DNA from 4 places in the Nostoc sp. DedQUE04 genome. Region 4 is predicted to be linked to each of the others. Evidence: predicted binding sites of a transcription regulator. Region 4 holds the regulator's gene; each other region holds the start of a gene.
The links. Region 4 encodes NtcA, which controls nitrogen genes in cyanobacteria. Its sites were predicted from a motif close to TNTGTANNNNNNNNTACANA; they were not measured.
Positions count from the first base shown of each region.

Region 1: a site for NtcA is predicted at 2,568-2,587, ahead of RM049_RS13175 (DUF3155 domain-containing protein). Genes of this name have one in related genera too.
Region 2: a site for NtcA is predicted at 2,539-2,558, ahead of RM049_RS35535 (Glu/Leu/Phe/Val dehydrogenase). Genes of this name have one in related genera too.
Region 3: a site for NtcA is predicted at 3,996-4,015, ahead of RM049_RS29340 (DUF3120 domain-containing protein). Genes of this name have one in related genera too.

Region 1 covers NZ_JAVRCA010000015.1:43,425-49,185, reverse strand. Annotated here, with positions in the region: gene RM049_RS13190 (DUF3611 family protein) at 1-242, opposite strand, end outside; gene RM049_RS13185 (PadR family transcriptional regulator) at 840-1,187, shown strand; gene RM049_RS13180 (cofactor assembly of complex C subunit B) at 1,240-1,770, shown strand; gene RM049_RS13175 (DUF3155 domain-containing protein) at 2,222-2,539, opposite strand; gene RM049_RS13170 (ATP-binding protein) at 2,827-4,179, shown strand; gene RM049_RS13165 (aldo/keto reductase family oxidoreductase) at 4,205-5,092, opposite strand; gene RM049_RS13160 (SDR family oxidoreductase) at 5,219-5,761, opposite strand, start outside.
Region 2 covers NZ_JAVRCA010000088.1:23,093-28,853, reverse strand. Annotated here, with positions in the region: gene RM049_RS35550 (photosystem I assembly protein Ycf4) at 1-268, shown strand, start outside; gene RM049_RS35545 (peptidylprolyl isomerase) at 390-1,190, shown strand; gene RM049_RS35540 (beta-ketoacyl-ACP synthase) at 1,279-2,421, shown strand; gene RM049_RS35535 (Glu/Leu/Phe/Val dehydrogenase) at 2,644-3,933, shown strand; gene RM049_RS35530 (Gfo/Idh/MocA family oxidoreductase) at 4,071-5,192, opposite strand; gene RM049_RS35525 (hemerythrin domain-containing protein) at 5,295-5,761, opposite strand, start outside.
Region 3 covers NZ_JAVRCA010000056.1:48,069-53,829, forward strand. Annotated here, with positions in the region: gene RM049_RS29320 (hypothetical protein) at 1-89, shown strand, start outside; gene nadB (L-aspartate oxidase) at 233-1,909, opposite strand; gene psbU (photosystem II complex extrinsic protein PsbU) at 2,059-2,487, opposite strand; gene RM049_RS29335 (hypothetical protein) at 2,808-2,984, shown strand; gene RM049_RS29340 (DUF3120 domain-containing protein) at 3,214-3,993, opposite strand; gene RM049_RS29345 (undecaprenyl-diphosphate phosphatase) at 4,440-5,264, shown strand; gene RM049_RS29350 (TIGR03279 family radical SAM protein) at 5,504-5,761, shown strand, end outside.
Region 4 covers NZ_JAVRCA010000001.1:152,671-158,431, reverse strand. Annotated here, with positions in the region: gene RM049_RS00695 (heavy-metal-associated domain-containing protein) at 150-350, opposite strand; gene RM049_RS00690 (hypothetical protein) at 905-1,129, opposite strand; gene RM049_RS00685 (DUF3146 family protein) at 1,251-1,514, shown strand; gene RM049_RS00680 (resolvase) at 1,636-2,088, opposite strand; gene RM049_RS00675 (DUF3084 domain-containing protein) at 2,212-3,702, opposite strand; gene ntcA (global nitrogen regulator NtcA) at 3,871-4,542, opposite strand; gene fabI (enoyl-ACP reductase FabI) at 4,922-5,698, shown strand.

The DNA.
Region 1 (5,761 bases), on a different contig from region 4:
TAAATCCCCCCACCTAAAACAACCAGTCCACAAATTGCTAAAAATACGCCAAAGCCAGTCCCAGGATTATTACTAGGACTGCCAGTTCTTTGATTAAAGATGGCGAACAGCAGCACAATTATGCTAGAAACAACGCCTAGTACTAGCTGAATCCAGAAGCTAATCCAACCTGTAAGGCGAAAAGTTTGGGCAATTGCCCTAAGAGTTGAGGAAGATGATGGGGCATCGGGAGTTTGTGACATAGCGATCGCTAATATGCTGGGTGCTTGATAAAGGAAGGCGAAGAGGAGAGGACGAAGGGAGTTTAGCGCCTTCTTTGATAAATTTACTATCACACTTGTCAAATAAGACAAGAAATTCTGCGATCGAGGAAATCAGAAATGGTTACTGTTTAAGTATGTCTACCGACGTAGCAGTTCGATCTCAGATATATCCCTTAGCTTAAGATTTTAGAATTTGCATTGGGAAAATCACTGTAAAACAAAGTGTTTATTAAGCTTTACAGACAAAATAGCATTTTACCTGTAAAATTTCTTCGATGGCATTTTATTGCTTAAGCAGCTCGGCATCAGTTAACACCAAGATACTGAGTCTCTCACTGTCTGTTCGCTCCTCACCACACCGTATCGAGCTTGAGTGGGGGTACATTGTTTTGTGCCCCTAAAACTCGCAAACTCGCCCCACAACTTCACAGGCGTGGGTAATTGTTTGATGTTTACGCAATAGATATCTAGTCTAAGTAGCTTTATATGTATTACTCGCGTAGTAGTAGCACTGTATACTAGCTACAAGGATTGTAGACTTTACCCTAAGGCATTTTTTTTAGCCATTCACTAACCATGAAACTTGAGGATATATATCAATTTTTTGAGAATCCTCCGCCAACTTACCTTTGTCAAGAACTAGCAGTTTGTTACATACTGTCTGTTTTATTACAAGGTGAATCCTACGGAACCGAGTTGATTGAGCAATTAGAAACTGAGTATCCCGTCTATCGGCTTTCAGATACCGTACTTTATAGTGCAATCAAATTTCTAGAAGACCAAAAGGCAATCACTGGATATTGGAAGAAACTCGAAGGACGGGGGCGCCCCAGGCGGATGTACCAAGTTTCTCCTGAATGGCAAGTTCAAGCTCAGGATTTAGCTTTTCAATGGCTTGACTACATCAACGGGAGGAAAAAGTAACGAATCATTGATAATGAATAAGTCTCCTCCAGTCAAACACTAACAATTAGTTATGGATACTGCTATTCTGCCATCTACCTTCCTGCTAACCTTGTTGTTATCGGTTGGGCTGTTTTTCTTTATTCGTGCCTCGACTAAAGACCGCACAGAAATAGCCCACCTAGTATCTGAGCAAGATGAAGCTGTTTTAATGTCTCAATTAAAAGAGTATTTTCGATCGCGGTCTTACCGAGTGGCAACGGTAGACCGAGAACAAAATCAGGTAATTTTTGAAGGTAATGTTCGTCCCAGCTGGTTCTTAGCCATATTTCTAACTTTCCTAGCAGCGACTGGCATTGTTTGTCTATCTCTGGTGACATCCCTGCTTTTTCCTAGCCTGAGTACCCTTGTTCTGGCGATGGTACTGCTGTCGCCTTTAAGTGGTCTATTTTATTGGAAAAAATCTGGAAGACTTGAGAAGGTATCGCTCAAAGTAGAAACAACTCAGAGCGAACAAACCTCCTCAAGTAAGATTGCTGTAGTTGCCCATCGAGATGAACTCAGCGAGTTGCAGAGGACTCTACAGCTCAAGCCTGGGAAATAATTGTTGATTGTTGCGACCATCTCTTAACTATGATATGCAGACTTCTGACCTAACCTACTATGCAGGCAATGGAAAGTAGTCAGGAGAAAATCAAGACTGCTGCTTTGTCAGTTTTCCCCACGACTTTGGTCGTGGGGAAAAAATTTAAATTCATTAACTTAAATTCATTGACAGAGCAAGCTTTAACCATCTACGGCATAAGAGCGCAACTTCACTCTTCTTTTTAGACGCGCTTGGCTCTATACCCACTCCCTTTTGCATCATCAAATTAGTATCAATCCATGCAATCTAGCATGGTTTGAAACAGCTTCACTTTCCAACTACCTGGACTAGATTTCCTGGCAAATCAGCTACAAACTAAAAAAAAATTAAATTTTGCATAAACTTAGCAATTTTGCCAGTTAATAATAGTCAGGAGCCACATTCAATGCCCAAGATGACCATCTATGGTTCAACGACTAGCTAAAGCAAGAGGTTCTTGACCTGGTGAAGGTTCCAACACCCTCAAACTAGGAAACAAGAAATGGTTTTCCTCTACGTATTGAGCACCAAACAGTCCCTTTTCTGCCCAGAAATAACGATCTGTAGTGTGTTCATTTCGCTTTACAAGTAGCAACGCTGGTGGCAAAATCCCTTCAGCTTGAATGAATCTTCTCGCTGCTGTTACTGGCTTTTCTTCGCCACTTTCGATGCTATATTGAGGCACGTGTTCCAAAATACGCCGTCCTTCCTGACGACGACGACTCTTCCTTTTGCGTCTCCTTGCCAATATACTGTCCTCCTCTTTCAAGCTATAGATTGTAGTGATAGCTACAAAATCCGTCGTCATTATATAGGTTCTAGTTCAGAATATCAATAGTTTTTAACCTTTTAATATAAGAAAGTTAATATCTTTGAAACATCAAGAAAATAAAATCACCTAAGAATATAATTCCTTAGTACAAACCATCTCTTTTGAAGATTTTAGTTAAGCTTGATGAAATGAGTGAGGTAAAAATTAAGTATCCTCTCTTACATCATGCCTCAAAATCTATAATCTTGAGCAAAAGCTAAAAAATGTTAATGTCTGCCAGTTCTGATTTTCTTGCTTTGTGTCGAGAGCAAATAGCGCTACTAACCCAAGGGCTAGGAGCAACTTTAAGTATTGTGTACTTAACACAAGAATTGGTAGATACTCCTTCTGGCGATGCCAAACTGATTCCTGTGGTGATTTACCCGGAAACAGCATTATTGCTGCCAGGAGAGGAAACTATTGAAGCGACGGCATACAAGCAACTTCAACTTGGAAAGGCGTTTATATTACCCAATCAACAGGGAAGGTTATTGACAGCAGGTTCAGAATCTCCAACTTCGTCACGGGAGTCTGAGATACCAGATACGTCTCAACCCGATCTCAAAGAGGAATACCTACTTAGTGGCAACCAAATTGTTTTACCTTTGATTTATGAGGGTGTGATGATGGGGTTATTAGTGACAGGTAGGAAAGATCGGGTATGGAATGAACACGAACAAAGTCAGATTCAACGGATAGCCCAAACATTAGCGATCGCTTGTATTTTAGATCAGCGGCGAGCATGGTTTGAGCAACAGTTGCGCGAGCAACAAATTCTCCAAGAAAAACAGCGAGATTTGCTGGATAATTTGTTGCATCAGTTTCGTAACCCATTAACGGCGTTACGGACTTTTGGCAAACTCCTATTGAAACGACTACGACCAACAGATGCTAACCGGGATGTGGCAAATAGTATTGTCAGAGAAAGCGATCGCCTCCAAGAATTGCTGCAACAATTCGATCAAGTAATTGATTTGACAGAGGCAGATTTAGCACCACTACATCTCCCTGAAGAAGTATTTGTAGAAGCAACTATCCAAAAAGATGCTAAACCTCCGTTATTATTACCAGGAACGGGAGATAAAGCAGTTGACTGCTCCCTAGCAGATATATTAGAACCATTATTAATATCAGCCAAAGCGATCGCCCAAGAGCGAAAGCTAAAACTAATAACTGAAATTCAAGAGAATTCATCCCTAGTACGTGCCAATGTCAAAGCATTACGAGAGGTGTTAACTAATATTATTGATAATGCTTTGAAATACACTCCCACTGGTGGCAAAATTTTGATTCAGGCGGGGCAAGAAAAAGCTAATTTTCAGGGAATAGTTATTAGTGATAACGGGCCCGGCATTCCACCCCAAGATTTAAAACATCTTGGAGAACGGCATTATCGCGGAGTACAAGCGCAAACAGAAATCCCAGGTACAGGTTTGGGGTTAGCGATCGCTAAACAATTAATAGAGCAAATGCAGGGTGAAATTGAGGTTTTCAGCCCTGCAATCAACTCTAAATTCACTTCACCCAATGCGCCAGGAACTACATTTATTATTTGGTTGCCGGAAGTTGAGAATTAGTTTTTAGCCTTGGACAATAATGTTTTCACTGAACCGCAGTTGTAGCGATCGCGTCGAGATGTGCGATCGTTTGCGGTGAAAGTTGCAGGTCTGCCGCTTTGGTGTTTTCGTGCAGATGACTAATGGATGACGTTCCGGGAATTAACAGGATGTTCGGCGATCTCTGAAGCAGCCATGCCAAGGCGACCTGCATCGGTGTAGCTCCAAGTGATGCTGCGACAGCATCGAGGGCTGACGATTGCAACGGATTGAACCCACCCAGCGGGAAGAACGGCACATAAGCAATTCCCTGCTTTGCGAGGTCGTCAATGAAAGCGTCATCTTCTCGGTGCGCTACGTTGTACTGATTCTGCACGCAGACGATTTCTGCGATCGTTTGCGCCTCTGCCAACTGCGTAGGTGTGACATTGCTCAAACCGAGGTGACGAATTAATCCCTGCTCCTTAAGTTCGGCTAAGGTCGTTAGCGGCTCTGCAAGAGAACCCTCCGATGGCCCATGAACGTCACCCATCAAGCGGAGATTGACAACATCGATCGCATCAAGTCCGAGGTTACGCAGGTTGTCGTGAATCGCTTCGGTTAGTTCCTGCGGCGACATCGCGGGAACCCACGATCCATCTTCAGGACGACGCGCTCCCACCTTAGTGACGATCGCTAAATCTTCCGGATAGGGATGCAGTGCTTGTCGGATAATTTGATTCGTGATGTGAGGCCCATAGAAGTCGCTGGTATCGATATGATTAATGCCAAGTGCGATCGCTTCGCGCAAAACAGCAACGGCTGCATCCACATCTCGCGGCGCACCCATTACATTCGGGCCCGCGAGTTGCATGGCACCATAACCTATGCGCTTCACTGTTATTGAAGTGTTCGGCAGCGTAAAATTCCCACCAAGGTTCGTTTGCTCAGACATATTGCTACTTTCTCCAAGAATTTTTTAGTGATTTAATGAAAGCAATTTTGTAGAGTCCATTTCTCATTGATCTCGCTGCGTGCGATCGCAGCCCTCTCCTGGCGATCGATAGATTCCTATCGCTTGTCATTGTTCGTTGCGGCTTGCGAATATTTGCTCATACTCACCGTTCCTTTCAGCAAATCGTAGTGCTTTGACACGATTAACAAGGATTTCGCCGTGGGGCGGGTTGGGAGTGCTGAGAATCTGCATCACTTCAGCAATAAAGTCAGCCAGTGGCATTGCGGCAGGATCGGTCGCCTGACTAGCCCCGCCAAGTTCCGTCTGTACATAGGGTGGGGCAAGTTCAAGAACCTCCACGGAGGTTTCTTGAAGCTGAACGCGAAGCGACTGCAACCAAGAGTGTAGAAAAGCCTTGCTCGCGCAATAAGTCGGATATGGACTGATGGGAACGAAAGCCAAGCCAGAGGTAGTGGTGATGATTGTTGAATGCGGTTGCTGTTTGAGAGTCGGGAGGAGTGCCGCCGTGAGGTGAAGTACACCGACAATATTAGTCTGAATCATAGACTGGATCGCAAAGAAATCGATCGGATCTGAGGTGAGGTCTTCCGTCTTAGCAATTCCGGCATTGTTGATTAGAACATTGAGTTTAGGGAACTGCTCTCGAAT
Region 2 (5,761 bases), on a different contig from region 4:
TCGGGAAACTGGCGCAATCAAAATCTTCCGCTGGGGGTTTCCTGGTAAAAACCGCCGAATCCAGATTGATAGCCGCATAGAAGATGTCCAATCTGTATTAATAGACATAAAAGAAGGTCTTAACCCCCGTCGCGCCCTCTATCTACGCATTAAAGGACGGCGAGATATACCCTTAACACGGGTTGGACAACCGGTATCTTTAACAGAGTTGGAAACAGAAGGCGCAAAGTTAGCCCGCTTTTTGGGAGTATCACTAGAAGGACTTTAAGAAATTAGGGTAGAGGGTAGAGGTAACAGGGTACAGATTATTCCCTATTACCTGTCGCCTCTCCCCTAATCCCAATGCTCCTCAAAACGATAAGATACTTTGGTTAAATCGGTAACAGGCAATGCGGTTAAAAATTTCACAATTTTTGCTTTCTCTTGTGATTATCAGTGCCTTGATGTTGGGAGGATGTTCAACACAGCAAGTCGCTTCTAATAGCTCTTCTCCAAACTCGACTGCTACCTCGGCTACAACCGAGGCAAGCACCAAGACAACTACTGAAGCAACATCTGTATCTCAAACTACTAGTGAAAGTATTCCTGGAATAACAGATTTACCAAGACTAGAAGGCAAGGCTACTGTGGTAATCACGGTTAAAGGTTCGCCGATTACTATCGAAGTAGACGGCACTGATGCCCCCATTACAGCTGGCAACTTTATAGATTTAGTGCAAAAGGGTGTGTACGATGGTTTAGCTTTCCATCGAGTTGTACGCGAACCCCAACCCTTTGTAGTTCAAGGGGGCGATCCCAAAAGCAAAGACCCGAAAGTTCCAGCAGATCAACTAGGAACTGGTAGCTATATTGACCCAAAAACGGGAAATGCTCGTTATATACCTTTAGAAGTTAAGCCAAAAGGTTCAGATACTCCAATTTACAATAAACCATTTGATGCTACTGCTCAACCCGTCGTATTGCCCCATAAACAGGGTGCAGTAGCAATGGCGCGATCGCAATCACCAGATTCAGCTTCTGCCCAGTTTTACTTTGCTTTAGCCGATCTAGCATTTTTGGATGGTAACTACGCCGTGTTTGGCAATGTCACTCAAGGCTTTGATGTAGTAAACAAAATTCAGCAAGGCGATCGCATTGACTCTGCTAAAGTCACTCAAGGTGCTGAAAACTTAAAAACGCCTGGACAGTAGGAGAAAAAGGCAGGGGAGCAGGGGAGCAGGGGGGCAAGGGAAAAACTCTTAACTCTTAACTCCTCACTTTTAACTCCTAACTCCTAAATTGGTCAAAATTGTTGTTACTGGTATTGGTTTAGTTTCTGCCTTGGGTGGAAGCTTAGAAGATAGCTGGCGAAATTTAATCGCTGGTAAATCTGGAATTCGGTTACATCAACCATTTCCAGAACTTACGCCACTTCCTCTAGGTTTGATTAATCAACAACCATCTGAGTTGACAAGGTTAACTCGGATGGTTGTTGCTTCTGCTTTACAAGATTCTGGGTTAGTTGCACCTTTAGCTGATTGTGCTGTAGTCATTGGATCGAGTCGCTCTTATCAAGCGTCTTGGGAAATGCTGGCGCGGCAAATGTATAACGCGAATCATTTCCCGGTTTCCTCTTTTGAAAATTGGCTAGATACATTACCTCATTTAAATGCGATCGCAGCTGCAAGACAAATCGGTGCATCGGGGATAGTTTTAGCACCAATGACAGCCTGTGCAACTGGAATTTGGGCGATCGCTCAAGCAGCTATGCTTATACAAACTGGGCAATGTCAACAAGCGATCGCAGGTGCAGTGGAAGCACCGATTACACCTTTAACTTTAGCTGGGTTTCAGCAGATGGGTGCTTTGGCAAAAACTGGGGCTTATCCCTTTGATTTGCACAGAGAAGGCTTAGTCTTGGGCGAAGGCGCGGCTGTGTTTGTCTTAGAATCAGCAGAGTTTGCCAAGCAGCGTCAAGCAAAAGTGTATGGTGAAATTCTCGGTTTTGGCTTAACTAACGATGCATATCATAGTAATTCACCAGAACCCGGAGGGAAAAGTGCGATCGCTGCTATCAAACAATGCCTAGAACGTAGTTGTCTCTCACCAGGCGATATCGATTACATTCATGCTCATGGCACAGCTACCCAGCTAAATGACCAGATGGAGAGTATGGTAATCCAGCGTTTGTTTCCCCAAGGCGTGGCGGTTAGTTCCACCAAGGGAAGCACAGGTCATACACTAGGCGCATCTGGAGCTTTAGGTGTAGCTTTTTCTCTCATGGCGCTAAAGCATCAAATATTACCGCCTTGTTTGGGATTGCAGCAGCCAGAATTTGATTTAGATATTGTTACAGCCGCACGTCTAAGTAAAATTCGACAGGTATTATGTTTGAGTTTTGGCTTTGGGGGACAGAATGCTGCGATCGCGTTAGCAAGGTAAAAATTTTGGATTTAACTATCTGACCAATAACATATAAATTTTCATTTAGGGGCGCACAGCTGCCCCTACAACAGTAATTTTCGAATAATTTTTACATATCAGAATATAAAATATAAAACTGTAACAAAAACTACAAAATCTATCCTTTTTCAAAAAAAAAAGGATAAGCTTAGGTACAGATGAGATCCGGTTCGCAAAGATACCGTGATTAGGAGAAAAATTATGATTTCAAAATCTCTGTTGCTGTCAGAACCTGCTTCTCCAGCGCATATATGCCCATTTGACCAAGCCTGTAGTTACTTAGAAGCGGCAGCTAAAGAATTAAATTTAAATCAGGGTTTGCTAGAAATTCTCAGCCACCCGCGTAAAGTTGTTACGGTTTCCATCCCCGTGAAGTTAGATGATGGGGAAATACAAGTTCTCGCTGGACACCGAGTGCAGCACTCTGATGTCTTAGGCCCATACAAGGGCGGAATTCGTTACCATCCGGCTGTGACATTGCGCGAAGTATCCGCTCTAGCAATGTTGATGACCTGGAAATGCGCCTTGTTAGGTATTCCTTACGGTGGTGGAAAGGGTGGCATTGCTATAGATCCCAAACGCTACAGTGTTGGCGAATTAGAACGAATCAGCCGCCGTTATATCAGCGAGTTGATTAAAGATATTGGGCCTTCCGTAGATATTCCTGCGCCAGATATGGGTACTTCTGCCCGTGAGATGGCTTGGATGATGGACACCTACTCTGTAAATGTTGGTCATGCTGTACCAGGAGTTGTAACTGGAAAACCCCTTTCTATTGGTGGTTCTCTGGGGCGAGAAATGGCAACCGGACGTGGCACGATGATTATTGTCCGTGAGGCGTTAGCAGATCGAGGTAAATCTTTGGCAGGAGTGCGAGTAGCCATTCAGGGTTTCGGTAACGTCGGCTGTGCCGCAGCGGAATTACTATATGAAGCAGGCGCAAAAATTATCGCTGTTTCAACTGGTGCTGGGGGAATATTCTCTGAAGCTGGTCTTGATATTCCCAAATTAAAAGTCTACGCTGCTGAAAATCGTAAGAGTATTGTTGGTTTCCCGCAATCTGTACCAATTAGCAATGCAGATTTATTAACCTTACCCTGTGATGTCTTAATACCAGCAGCTTTGGAGAACCAAATCACTGAAGAAAATGTCAATCAGGTGCAGGCGCAAATTGTCGCAGAAGCAGCTAACGGCCCGGTTACTCTTGAGGCTAACTTGGCCTTAGAGGCGCGGGGTGTGACAGTGTTACCAGATATTTTGGCGAATGCTGGCGGTGTAGTAGTCAGTTATTTAGAGTGGGTACAGGGTCTTTCTTACGTATTTTGGGATGAGGAGCGCGTCAACCGCGAAATGGAACATTTGATGGTGCAAGCCTATCGCAAGGTGATTCATCAGTCGGAGGTACGGCAAATTTCTTTAAGATTAGCAGCTTACACGCTGGGGGTAGGTAGAGTGGCTCAGGCGTTGACTGACAGAGGTCTTTATCCTTAATATTTGGGTATAGACAGCAGTTTTTAATTGAATAGATAACATGTAAGGGCACAATATTATAGTTGTGCCCTTATATGTTATGAATAGCCGATGTTTTTGTTAAGCGATCGCTACAACATAACTAGTGGTCTATCGCATTATGACTCGCCAGAAGGTGCAGCAGCGTGGATTAAGTCTGGCTTCGCGTCATTAGGAGGACGCTCAATAGTTTGATCTGATGTGGGACGTTGATGGCGATTGCTAGTTTGGATCTGCACAGGTTTACCCGTCTCAATTGACTGGTAAAGTGCTTGAATAATCGAAACATCAATCAACCCTTCCGTACCTGATGGTTCTGGATCTTTATCTTCGAGAATACAATCAGAGAAGTATGTAAATTCAGCCGCTAGTTGATCGCGATCCTCAAAGGTACGCTCTTGAGTTTCACCATTAATTGTTAAGTAATGCTTGATTTCGCCCTGCCAAGGATATGCAGGTTCTACTCGTAAATCGCCTTGAGTCCCTACAATCTGATAGGTTGAAACACTTGCTCCTCCAAAGCTACAGGTAAATGTTGCCAAACGCTCATTTGGGAAGCGCAAGATAACGCTAGCCATTTCTTCCACTTCGCTGAAGCGTTGTTCTCCGTTATTGGCAGCTACAGCCAATACTTCAATTGGTTCATCTTGAAAGAGGTAACGTGCAGCATTAATGCAGTAGATGCCAATATCATAGAGCGTGCCACCACCTGTAACATCTCGTAAACGAATATTGCCTTCTTCTACTTGCTGAGTAAAAACTGAGTTGAAAATTCGTGGTTCACCAATTTGCTTTGTACGCAAAATTTCAACTGCTTGTAAATTAGCTTCTTCTAAATGTAAGCGGTAGGCAATCATCAGCTTCACATTATTATCATTGGCAGCTTTAATCATTGCCTCACACTCTTCTTCTGTTACTGCCATTGGCTTTTCACATAACACATGAATTGCCTGATTAGCAGCTCGCACAGTGTAGTCGCAATGCAAGTGATTAGGTAACGCAATATAAACTGCATCAATCTCGCCGCTTGCCAAACAGTCCTCATACTCTTCGTAGGAGTAAGTATGCTCAATACTATACTTTTTACTCAATTCTTCGTTTTTAGTGGCGTCATCTGAAACTAGTGCCACTAATTCTGAGTTTTCAGCCTGGGCAAAGGAAGGTAAGGCAGCTTGTTGGGCAAACCAACCTAAACCAACAACGGCATAACGAATTTTATTCTTACCATTTGTAGCAGTCATTTTTCTACTCTTTTATGAAGGAATATTTTGGTAATTTTAATGCCCTAATTACGTGGAAATTATGGCTAACTATTTATGCAAACATTTGAAACAAGTGTATTCCTAGATTGCTAATGCAGCTTCTACATTTGATGTCAACTTAGCTTTAATTTCTTGAAACTCTTGTCCCAATTCAGTTAGCTCTCGATCGCTCATACATTCGCGCACAGCATGAAAAATTTCGTTTTCTTCTTCCTTTACATGATGCTCAAGTGTTTCCTTCAATTCACTGATTTTTTCTCTAAATTCAGGGTTATTAGGCTTAAGCGACTTAATTTCTTCTAAAATAACTGAAATTTCTTCATGTTCTTCTTCAGCTTCTTCAACATATTTTTCAGTTTCTTCGTATTCTCGCAAAGCTGGGTAGAAAACTAATTCTTCTGTTCTTGCATGTAAGATCAATTCTATATAGATTTGATTGAATTGCTCAACCAACTTTGCACCTTTAGCTTTTTCTGCTTCTGCAAAAAGTTTCTCAACTTGGCGATGCTCTGCTTCAATTAATGAAAGAATGTCTGTTGATTTAGCTT
Region 3 (5,761 bases), on a different contig from region 4:
ACAAGGTCAATTCTCAAAATTTACAAGACATATACATTCCACCAAATTATGGTGGTCCCGACAGTCATAATGGTAGCGGCACTCGCTGATGGCAATTTTGAATTTTAGATTCTGGTGAGCAACGCGATGAATTAACTACCGTCTTGGACACCACATCTTTGTACTTAACAGCTGATTCCAAGATGTTGTACTTAGGGTTGCGAAAACCATCAGGCTATTTAAGGTAGTTTATTCAAGACAATAGTGGAGATTTCCACCAATGATTTGTTTGTATAAGTGTGTGAACTTGCCAATTTGAGTCTGGTTGAGGATAATCTAAACGGAAGTGTCCGCCTCGGCTTTCGGTTCTAAAAGCAGCACTTTTGAGAATTAAATCAGCTACATCTATTAAATTGCGGGTTTCTGCCCAAAGTCCCAATTGCCGTTCAACATCTGGTAGGTCAAAACTAGCGGGTTCTGCTGGACGTAAAGCAAGCAAGAATTGAGTTAAAGGCAAGGCGGCAAAATCTTGCTGCCAAGATTCAATAGTCGCGATCGCAGTTTCGAGCCTTGATTGCTCCCGACAAATACCAGCACTTTCCCACACTAGACGCGGTAACTTCTCCCTGAGTGCTTCTAGCTGTGCTTGTTGGATGTGCCACTCACTAGGATCGGCATTAAATTTCCGTAACGGCAGCACTGGTATTTCTGAGGATAGCCCAATATTTTCTAACTTAATATCAGCCATCTGGGCCCCAAACACAATACATTCTAACAGGGAATTACTGGCAAGGCGATTTGCTCCATGTACACCAGTACTAGCGGTTTCACCCACTGCATACAAACCAGAGATATTTGTGCGATTCATCAGATCCGCAACAATTCCACCCATCCAGTAATGGGCAGCTGGCGCTACAGGAATTGGTTCGTGGAAGACATCAACTCCCCAATGCTGACAAACTTTGATGATATTGGGAAAGCGCTGACGAATTTTGTCAGCGGGGATGGGGCGCATATCTAACCACACATGAGCAGTAGCCAAATCAAGGGCAGTACGTTGTAAATGGCTGAAAATTGCTCTACTGACCACATCTCTAGGCGCAAGTTCACCCGCAGGGTGATAGTCAAAAGCAAAACGCCGCCCTTCATTATCGATGAGATGTGCCCCTTCACCGCGTACAGCTTCGCTGATCAAGAAGCGATCGGCACCAGGTTTAGTGAGAGCAGTCGGGTGAAATTGGACAAATTCTAAATCGCGGAGGATAGCCCCAGCACGAGCTGCGATCGCTACCCCATCACCGGTACTCACTGCCGGGTTAGTGGTTTGGGCAAATACCTGACCGCCGCCACCGGTTGCTAGTACCACAGCACCAGCTCTTATCCAGGTGATTTTACCTTGATAAAACAGGCTAATTCCCTGACAGCAACCAGTTTCGGGTTCAATCCACAAACTCAAAGCCAAAGCTTGCTGAATGACTTGAATATTTTGGCGACGTAATACTTGAGCGGTGAGGGTAGTAGTAACTTCCCTGCCTGTAGTGTCAGCAGCGTGGAGAACACGGCGGCGAGAATGGGCGGCTTCCAAAGTTAAAGCTAAGGCTTGACCATGACGGTCAAAAGCTACCCCCAAGTTAACTAGGGATTGAATACAGCTAGGGGCATGTTCGGCGAGAAATTCAACAGCGGTGCGATCGCATAAACCTGCACCTGCCTGGATCGTATCTTCAATGTGCAGCGTGGGAGAATCTTCTGGCGCGATCGCTGCGGCAATGCCACCTTGTGCCCAATCACTAGCGGATAAAGCAACGGTTTCTTTGGTAATCAAACCGACTCGCAAGGATTCTGGCAGACATAGCGCTGTGTATAGTCCAGCGGCACCAGCGCCGACTACTAAGACATCAAATTGGCTGGGAATATCTATCTGAGACAAGGTAATGTGTAGGGGGAAGTGAGGAGTTAGAAGTTAGGAGTTAGGAGTTTTGAATTTTTAACTCATAACTCCTAACTCCTAACTCATATCATCTCCCACTCCCTAGAATCAGGAGTGGGCTGCTATTTGCTACATTAACTGCAATTCAGTTATCTGTAGATACCGTTGTTAAAGCGATCGTCTCCTTCATTGAAGGCAGGCTCTAGGTCTGTCACGGTGAATTTATCGAGGTTGGCTTGCAGGGTTTGTTTTTGGCGATCGCTCAATCCTGGAAGATCCAATACATCCTCTACCTTTTGGTAGGGAGCATTGGTGATGATTTTCTTAGCCAAGGTAGGATAAAGCCCTGGAAACTGTTGAAAAGCTCGGACGTTGGTATTATTCAAATCAATTTTTTTACCAAATTCCGTTCTTAGTTTAGCGTCTGCCCGATTCTGCCGCTCAATTGCCAGAACTGGGACTTGGGGAAAAGCAAAACTGTTGAAACTAGCAGCTTGGGCTATCTGAGTTGTTCCCAACCATCCCCAGCAACTAAGTAACAAGCTAAACACTGTTAATAAACGCGCCAATCCTTTCACGATTTTTCTACCTCTTTCCATCAAACAGCAATAAAAGTTTTAAGCTAACAACAGTTATTAGTCATTAGTCATTAGTCATTGGTCATTGGTCATTGGTCATTGGTCATTGGTCATTTGTAAAGGACAACTGACAAGGGACAAAGGACAACTGACAACTGACAAAGGACGAAGGACAAAGGACAAAGGACAAAAGCTGATAGCTTAGTCAACACAGCAGTCATCAGAAACTAATATACAGCGTATTAATATCCACAATATTTACCGTTACTGGGTTTGACTATACTTTTGCCAAAAATTTTCATCGTGGAAAGAGTGCCTGCATGGCTGCAATAGCGTTACATCGACGATTCCAGCAGCATTCTCTGCTTGACGAAATCTTTTCGGGGTGGCTGATTCTACCTTTCAAGCAGACACAAAACTGCACGATTTCTAAGATCGAAAACCTTGCCAAAAAAGACTTGATGCCGATCGATTTTTATGTAATATTTCTTAACTAATTAATCATCTACAGTATCATTTTTGATGTGCCGTAGATTGGGCTGGGAAAAGTTTCAGTAAGAGAAGCCCACACGCTCATTGCAACATCAACATATAATAAGACTCGTATTTGATTTTTGAAAAAAACTCAGTACACTTTTATTCCTTCTTCCCTGTTCCCTGTTCCCTCCCTACGCAAATAATTTCTCCGAATCAAAATGGATTCCTATATAGTGTCTCCTACCTTCTTCACGCTGCGATCGCAGCTAACAAAAATAGGCTGTCTACCAAAATTGTGCTTAAAACTGCGCCGCCAAAGGCATACCAGTGTCTTTGATTTCGACCTAAAGCTGAAATTCCTACTGTTAATAGCACTACGGCGAGAATTATCGCCCAAGTTTGTCCCCAAGGTGCTTGTACTTGTATGAGAGCATTTTGTAAGATTTGCGGTACTACATCTGCATCTACTCTCATAATTTGCCGCCAATAGGGCATCAAATCTACTATATAAAAATATACATCTGTTAAAACTGTACCGAGTAAAGAACCTAAATAAAACCAGTTACCTACCTTGCCCCAATTCTTTGCCAGACACCAGCAAGCAAACGGTAAACCGATAAATTCCACAGGCAGATGCCATAAAGGTTCCCAACGTAACCAACCCCAGTAAATCGCTCCTGCTAACCAACTCCAGCTAAACCCCAAGAGCAAATCGCCCCAGACGTAAGTTGCAGGACGTGACATTAAGGCAAAACTGAGCCACACCCAAAATCCTGTCAGCGCTAAACTCAGACTTGGTAGCGATCGCACTATTGGCGCTTCTATAAATACTGGCACTGTTACCAAAAACACCGCTGCTGCAAACACTAACCAAGTTTGTCGGGTAGAAGGAGATAAGGGTAAAGAGGAAGAAAGGGAAAGTGTAGATTCCAATTGTCTGATACCGTTTTGCGCAGTATCAGCTAAATCCAACTCAGTATCAATACAAGGAGTAGAAGCGCTGTAGGAAGACAGTGTATTATTAATCAAAGTTTTTAATATTTGTTACTAAACTTTATTTTACTTAAGATATCACATTTTCAAATCCCCCCCTGGGGCATTGTAATTATACTAAAATTTCCACAAGCGCTGGTGCAAACCAAACAAAACATTCTGCGCCAGACGAATCCATTAAAGTTCCACTGATACAGAACTCCTTTGTAGTTCCTTATAAATAAGGGATTACACAGAGGTGAAAAGTCAGCTGCTATGAGTCTGCTAAATATTAAAATTTGATGAATTTTTCAAATTGCGTTGACTTATTGAGGTGGGTGTAAGAACATAGTCAGCGTCTTCGATGATGTTTTCGATCGGTCAAATTGAGTTTTCTACAAGATTGGGTGCAATAGAGAGTATATAAAGCAACATCATCAGCTAAACTCAGCCAAACAATGTTCATCACGATCTCTATCACACGAAAAAGGTATTAATTGTATATGGAGTTTATTCAAGCTTTTATTTTAGGTATTGTTCAAGGTATTACAGAGTTTTTACCAATCAGTAGTACTGCACATCTTATAATTTTTACCAAGGTATTTGGTTGGAAAGAACTAGGTTCTAAAGATTTTGTTGACGCAATTCAATTTGGCAGCGTTATCGCAATTGTGGGGTATTTTTGGTCGCTGATTTCTAGTATTGTCAAAGGTGGAATCGAAGCACTAAAAGCCAAAGACTGGCAACGCGAAGAATGGAAGATTCTTGTCGGTATTGTCGTCGGAACACTGCCGGCTTTAATTTTCGGCTTCCTTTTGAAAGATATTTTACCTGAGAGTCCATTAATTATTGGCATCATGTCAATTATTATGGCACTTTTACTAGCTCTAGCAGAAAAAATTGGCACTCGTAAGCGCGGTTTTGAGTCATTGCAGATTCAGGATGGTATTTTGGTTGGATTGGGACAAACACTTGCCTTGATTCCGGGCGTTTCTCGTTCTGGTTCGACGTTGACAACTGCCTTATTTTTAGGATTAGAACGCGCTACAGCAGCAAAATTCTCATTTTTGTTAGGGTTTCCAACTCTTACCATTGCGACGCTGTACAAAAGCTTGAAAATATTCAAATTGTTTCAAGCTCACCAGTTGCCAGATAACATTGTTGCACTGTTAATTGTAGGAATTATTTCAACCTTGATTTTTTCCTACCTATCAATTGCATTTTTGATCAAATACTTAGCAACCAAAAACACTTTGGTCTTCGTATGGTATAGATTAGCATTCGGTAGTGCAATCTTACTAGCGATCGCAGCAGGTTGGAAAGGATAATAATCATTAGTCATTAGTCATTAGTCATTTGTCATTTGTCCTTTGTCCAAAGCAAATGACTAGAGCGATCGCTCGGTTGTATGTAATACAATCTAACCTCACTTCCATTCCTCTCTCCTTTTAGGAGAGAGGCTTTAAATTTTACTCCCCAACGCGACTAGGGAAGAGGCTGAGGTTAAGTCTGTATTAAACTCAACTAAGAAACGCTATAATGCCCAATGCCCTATGCCCCATTCCCCATGACTACCATTCATCCTGCCCGAATTACCAAGGTTCTTCCAGACTCAATAGCCGCAGAGATTGGTTTTGAAGCTGGGGATGCGATCGTTGCAATCAATGGTACACGTCCCCGCGATTTAATTGATTATCAGTTTTTGTGTGCTGATGAAATTTTAGAATTAGAAGTTTTAGACGCTACTGGTAAAACTCATAGCTTGGAAATCGAAAAAGATTACGACCAAGACTTGGGACTAGAATTTGAAACTGCCCTATTTGAT
Region 4 (5,761 bases):
CGTTTGCCATGCTATCAGAGTAGGAATAGTTGCGATCGAGTAAAGTAATATATTAACATTTACGCCCGTCAAACGGACGTAAATATCATTAAGTAATTGTGCTGGCTAAATTATTTCCTCTAAATTTATTAGGAAATTTAGAAATTTAATTAATAGCCCTCTATAGTATAACCAGCAGATTGAACCATCTGTTTAATTGATTCTTCAGAAGCCGCAGCATCTACAGTTACGGTTTTAGTATCAACGTTCACATCTACTTTGGCATCAGATTCCATAGTCAGAATAGATTTAGTTATTTTCTTAGCGCACTCATCACCTTTAATATCGGGAACTTTCAATTTAATTGCCATTACTTACCTCATTACGTAAACTGAAATTTACATTTAATAAATATAATATCTATTTTGAGAGTGAGGGCACATCTTACTTGAGTTAGGGAATTGAGCATCACATAAATAGTAATAACTAATAGTTCTACCTAAATCGTTTTTGACAAACTATTGAAGCAGTCAAACTAAATGAAATGCTAAAATATATAAAGTTATTTATGAAAATCCACTTAGAAACCACTAACTTTTAAAAAGCCTTTTTTAGTTTGTGATGAGGACTCCACAAGACATTCTCCCTACTTTTTTAGGCATTGGTGTTAGAGATAGTTATTTTAGTAAGACTACCCAATCGTATAAGAGTCTATGCGTAATTCACAAAATCTTTTTATCTGTAGTTTTTAATTTATTGTATGCTTCAGATACTTTTGCCCAACATTTGAAGTACATATAGATTCAAAAAACAGCTATCTTGCGGCATAAATATATTGTGGGTTCCCAACAAAAACTTTCAGCGACATAATTATGATACGAGTGTTAGACACTGCTTAATTTGGGTATTTACGCTAGAGACTGCTTCACATTGCGAGTGGGAACGATTCCTGAAATGTACCAGTAGTTGAAATGCGATCGCTAGAAGCAACGAAAAAATTAGCATTTCTCGTTTGATTTATTTTCCAATCTCTATGACGAACTATGACCCTCGAAGTAAAACTCGCTAACGCTTCTCTAGGAGAGGCTACGCCTAGTTTGCTTACACTATCGGTGGCGCAACTCCAGGATGCTGAAGTCATCTTACTCATAAACACAACCTAGTTAACTACAAATACCCACTTTGTCAGTTTGTCTAATTGAGATATGTTTGGTAAATAAAATAAGTAGCCTAGATCATCGGCTGTTATTCCACACTTGACATAAAGCATTGTGAGTGCAAAACGTCTGCCAGAAACCATTGCCCATGTCAGAATTACCCGCCAATCCTGGCAACACGGCTTCCTTGAGGGTGAAGTGAGTGCGGGTGAGTTTGAGTGGCATTTCCAGTGGCATTTTCGTCGAGGAGAACTTGCCGTCAAGCCTTCCCAAGGTCGCGCCTTAATCAAAGAACCTCTCGGTCGATTCTTGGAGCAACAAGACTACCAGCTAGAGCCTGGAGGAGACTATGCTTTTACGATTCGGGCGGAACTTTAAAAGTTTGGAGTTATTCAATTTTGGATTCTGGATTGAAGAAAAAAGTATTCGACTGAGCGTGTGCCGAGCATCTCGACTTCGCTCAATGGAACCGGAGCTAAGGTAAGCCGAAGTCTAAAATCTAAAATTGGCTGGTTGCTGATTCAGTGAGGCGATTTAAGTATCTTTCGATTAAAAGGATGGCAACAATGTCATCTATGGGTCTTGGAGGCTGTCGTAGACCCTGTGGCAATAGCTTGATTAGCCCTTTGGGCGGGAACATTTGCCAATAGCGATCGCGTGCTTCTAAGGTTGTGTAGCGCTCATCTACTAAAATAATACTCAACGGTTCTGTCAATTCTTGATATAATCTCTGTCTCCACTGTTTGGCTGTAGTTTGGTCGCCCATGACCATCAAAGAGATCGGAAACCTTTGGCGCAGTGTCTCAATACTAGCGATCGCCTCTTTTGCTAACACGACTTGATGATAATACAGTTGCCGATCCAGTCCCATCACCCCTAAACCACACTTATCTCGACCTGGATCAAACCCCAAGATGACTGGTTGTGTTGGTGAAAATTCACGGAAATTCATAATTAATTAAAAATTAAAAATGTTCGCATAGTATCTGCTAAATAAAAAATGCAGCTACAGCAATTATTTTGACTGCTGCTCAATATGTTTAAATCTTACTAATAACAGTGTGCAAATAATTTTTTAAGTACTAAAAATAATTTTTCCGTTAACTATTGCCACCAATTTTACTCTCAATGGCCCGGCTGTATAAGTATCCTCTGCTGCGATCGCTTTGATCTCCAAAAGTTGATTATACTGTCTTAATTGGCTGACAAAGCGCAGAAAAGTCCCCTCTACTTGCACATTTTCGACAATTCCGGCATTACGGGCACGAAATTGGGAAGCAGAAATCAGTATTTCTAGCCGCTGCTGTAACTGATAAGATGTCATGGTTTGGGAATCAGCAGTAGTCGTGGCTAACACCGTGCCTCCCGAAAAAACCAGTTGATTCTGGGCTGTATCCGCAAAAAATTCGATCTGCTTTTCTCCCCTGACGTAATTACCAGCAGAAAAAATTCGCACGACGTATTCTTTACCATCGCCAATTTGCTTGCTTAATTGATCGACCCGATCCTGGGTCACGCGCAACAGCTCTAAGTTTGCCGAATTTGCACCAGGTTCGCTTAATTCGAGGTTGGCGTTGCGATTGGCTTCTTGTAAAAGTTGTACCACTGCCTGACGAGCAGCGGCAGGTTGAGTAACACGAATTACAGCAGCGGACAGAACTTGACCGCGAACTAAAGCCAGCTTACCCAAACGCAGGTCGCGGTAGGACTGATAATATTTTTCCAGTCTGGCAACTTCCTGTTCTAGTTCCTCCTGTTGTGCTTCCAATTCTTTGAGGCGCGATTCCCGTTTGGCAATCACTTGCTCTCGTGCTGCAACTTCTACGTTACGCTTTTGAATCAGTTGATCCAGTTGAGCAATTTTTTGATCGCGCGCTTCTATGGCTTCTTGACGGTTAGCAAGTTCGCGATCGCGTTTTTCAATTGCTGTTTTGGCTTCGTCAATGGCTTTTTTCGCTTCTGCATACAGTCTTTGACGTTCTGTTTTCAAGAGTTCAACTGCCGCCTGTAGCTGTTTTCTCTGATTGGAAACGCTTTGCAACTCAGCTATGGCTTTTTGGTACTGAGTTACAACTTGTCCTAGCTGGCCTTGAGTGCGTTGGAGTTGAGTTTGGGTTTGGGCTTGTTGACTAATGGTACGGTTCAGCTGGGCTTGCGTTTCCCTCTGTTTGGCATTCGCCGCCTGCAAAGATTGATTAATTGCCTGCAAGTCTTGTTGTGCCTTTGCTTGGGCAATTCTTGCTTGATTTAGCTCACCCTCTACCTGACTTTTCTGCGTTTCTGCGGTTTTTAGCTGTTCCCGCTTCTGTCTGAGGTCTGTTTGAATATCTTCTAACTCAAAGACTCCTTTTCGCAAACCTTCGTCAGCAGCGAATAAAATCCCTAACGTTGATGCTGAAATCAAACCACCAGTAAAAATTGTTACTAGTACGGCGGTATTTTTTGGACGAAGCTTAAAAAGTGAGAGGCGGGCTTTGCCAACTCGTGTGCCGATGCGATCGCCCACGGTGGCAATTACGCCTCCCAGAATCAAAATTGCTGCGATGAGGATGTATCCGGTGGTCATCTTTAGCTACCGAAATCCTTCCTGATACAGCCTACTACTTTTAAGCATTGTCTGGAAAGAAGTGGAAATTGGCAATAGCTGAAATTATTCAATTTTAGATTTACCTCTAGCTATTAGTGTCATTTTTCAAAATAGAACACGCGCCGATTCCCCTTTCTCCAATTGTTTTTATGTGAACTGTCTACTTAAGGTAACAGGTTTATGCACAGTAATCTTCTTTTTGTGGATAGAAATCATTTTTTTCTCACGCAAATCTCCCAGTAGCCTAGTAACGGTAACACGAGTTGAACCAATTGCCTCTGCGATCGCTTGATGAGATAATTTCAAATCAATTGTGATCCCATCTGCACAAGGAACGCCAAAATCCCGACAAAGAATTAACAAAAAACTCACCAACCTAGAACCCATATCTCGGTGAGCAAGAGTTTCAATCATCATCTCTGTTTGTAAAATGCGCGAAGACAGACCTCGCAGCATTAACATTGATAATTCTGGATTTTCCTTGAGTGCTTGTTCCACTTGTTCAATTGGTGCTGACAGTAATTCCGCAGGCGTAAATGCAACCGCATGGTAAAACCGATCCGACTTATTTCCTGTCAGCAATGACAATACACCAAAAACACTATTTTCCCGCAGCAACGCTACCGTTATTTCCTCTCCTGCCTCGTACACCCTGGAAAGTTTAACAGCACCTTTCAAAAGAAAATAAACTCGTTCGGCAGGATCGCCAGGAAAAAAGATCGTTTTATTGCGTTCAAACGTTTCCACAACTGGCGGAAACGCCCCGGTCGCCATCTGACGAAAAACATTTGCTAGGGCTTTATCTTGTGTCACGATCATCTCCCTTCCCCTACCCAATGCCGGAAAAACAAAAACTGATTACCTAAGAATACACCCGAAAAATGAATAAAGCACCGTCAACCTTTCTGTACTTTCCTATACTCCAACTAATCTCTTCATAACTCTTTGTTTATAATGATACATAATTGTTGATCCTTTCAGCTACTAATTGTTGATAAGTACTTCCAATAGCTATATTCAAAAGGTTTTTTGAAGAACAAATAAAGATATCTTGAGAATATCTTTATAAAAAATCAAGGTTTTTGTCACAGCAAACACCCTTAGCAATATTCATTTTTGTCAAGCCTGTATAAAACAAAGACAAAACGTGCCTCAGATTCTAGTATGCTCCTAATGATCGATCGCATTAACAATTTATATGCTAAATCTGACTGGAAAAAATGCCCTTGTTACAGGTATTGCCAATAACCGCTCGATCGCTTGGGGCATCGCCCAACAACTGCACAAAGCTGGAGCAAACCTGGGTATTACTTACCTGCCGGATGAACGCGGCAAGATGGAGAAAAAAGTCGCGGAGTTGGTAGAACCTCTTAACCCCAGCTTATTTCTTCCCTGTAATGTCCAAGATGAAGACCAAATTAAATCTACCTTTGAGACAATTCGCGAACAGTGGGGAAAGCTAGATATCCTCATCCATTGTCTGGCTTTTGCCAGCAAAGACGATTTAAGTGGAGATTTTAGCCAAACCTCTCGTTCTGGCTTCAACACCGCCTTAGAAATTAGTACTTACTCACTAGTGCAATTAAGTGGTGCAGCGAAACCTTTGATGACAGAGGGAGGTAGTATCGTCACCCTGACATATTTAGGTGGTGTTAGGGCAATCCCCAACTACAACGTTATGGGAATTGCTAAAGCGGGTTTAGAAATGAGTGTGCGTTACCTGGCTGCTGAACTAGGGCCGCAAAATATCCGCGTGAATGCCATCTCCGCAGGCCCCATCCGTACATTGGCATCTTCAGCAGTGGGTGGAATTTTGGATATGATTCATCATGTAGAAGAAGTAGCTCCCCTACGACGCACCGTCACTCAGCTAGAAGTAGGCAACGCTGCGGCTTTCTTGTGTAGTGATTTGTCCAGTGGGATTACCGGACAAATTCTATATGTAGATGCAGGATATGAAATTATGGGAATGTGACGCGATAAAGTTAGGAGTTAGGAGTTATGAGTTATGAATTTTTAACTCCTAACTTCTAACTCC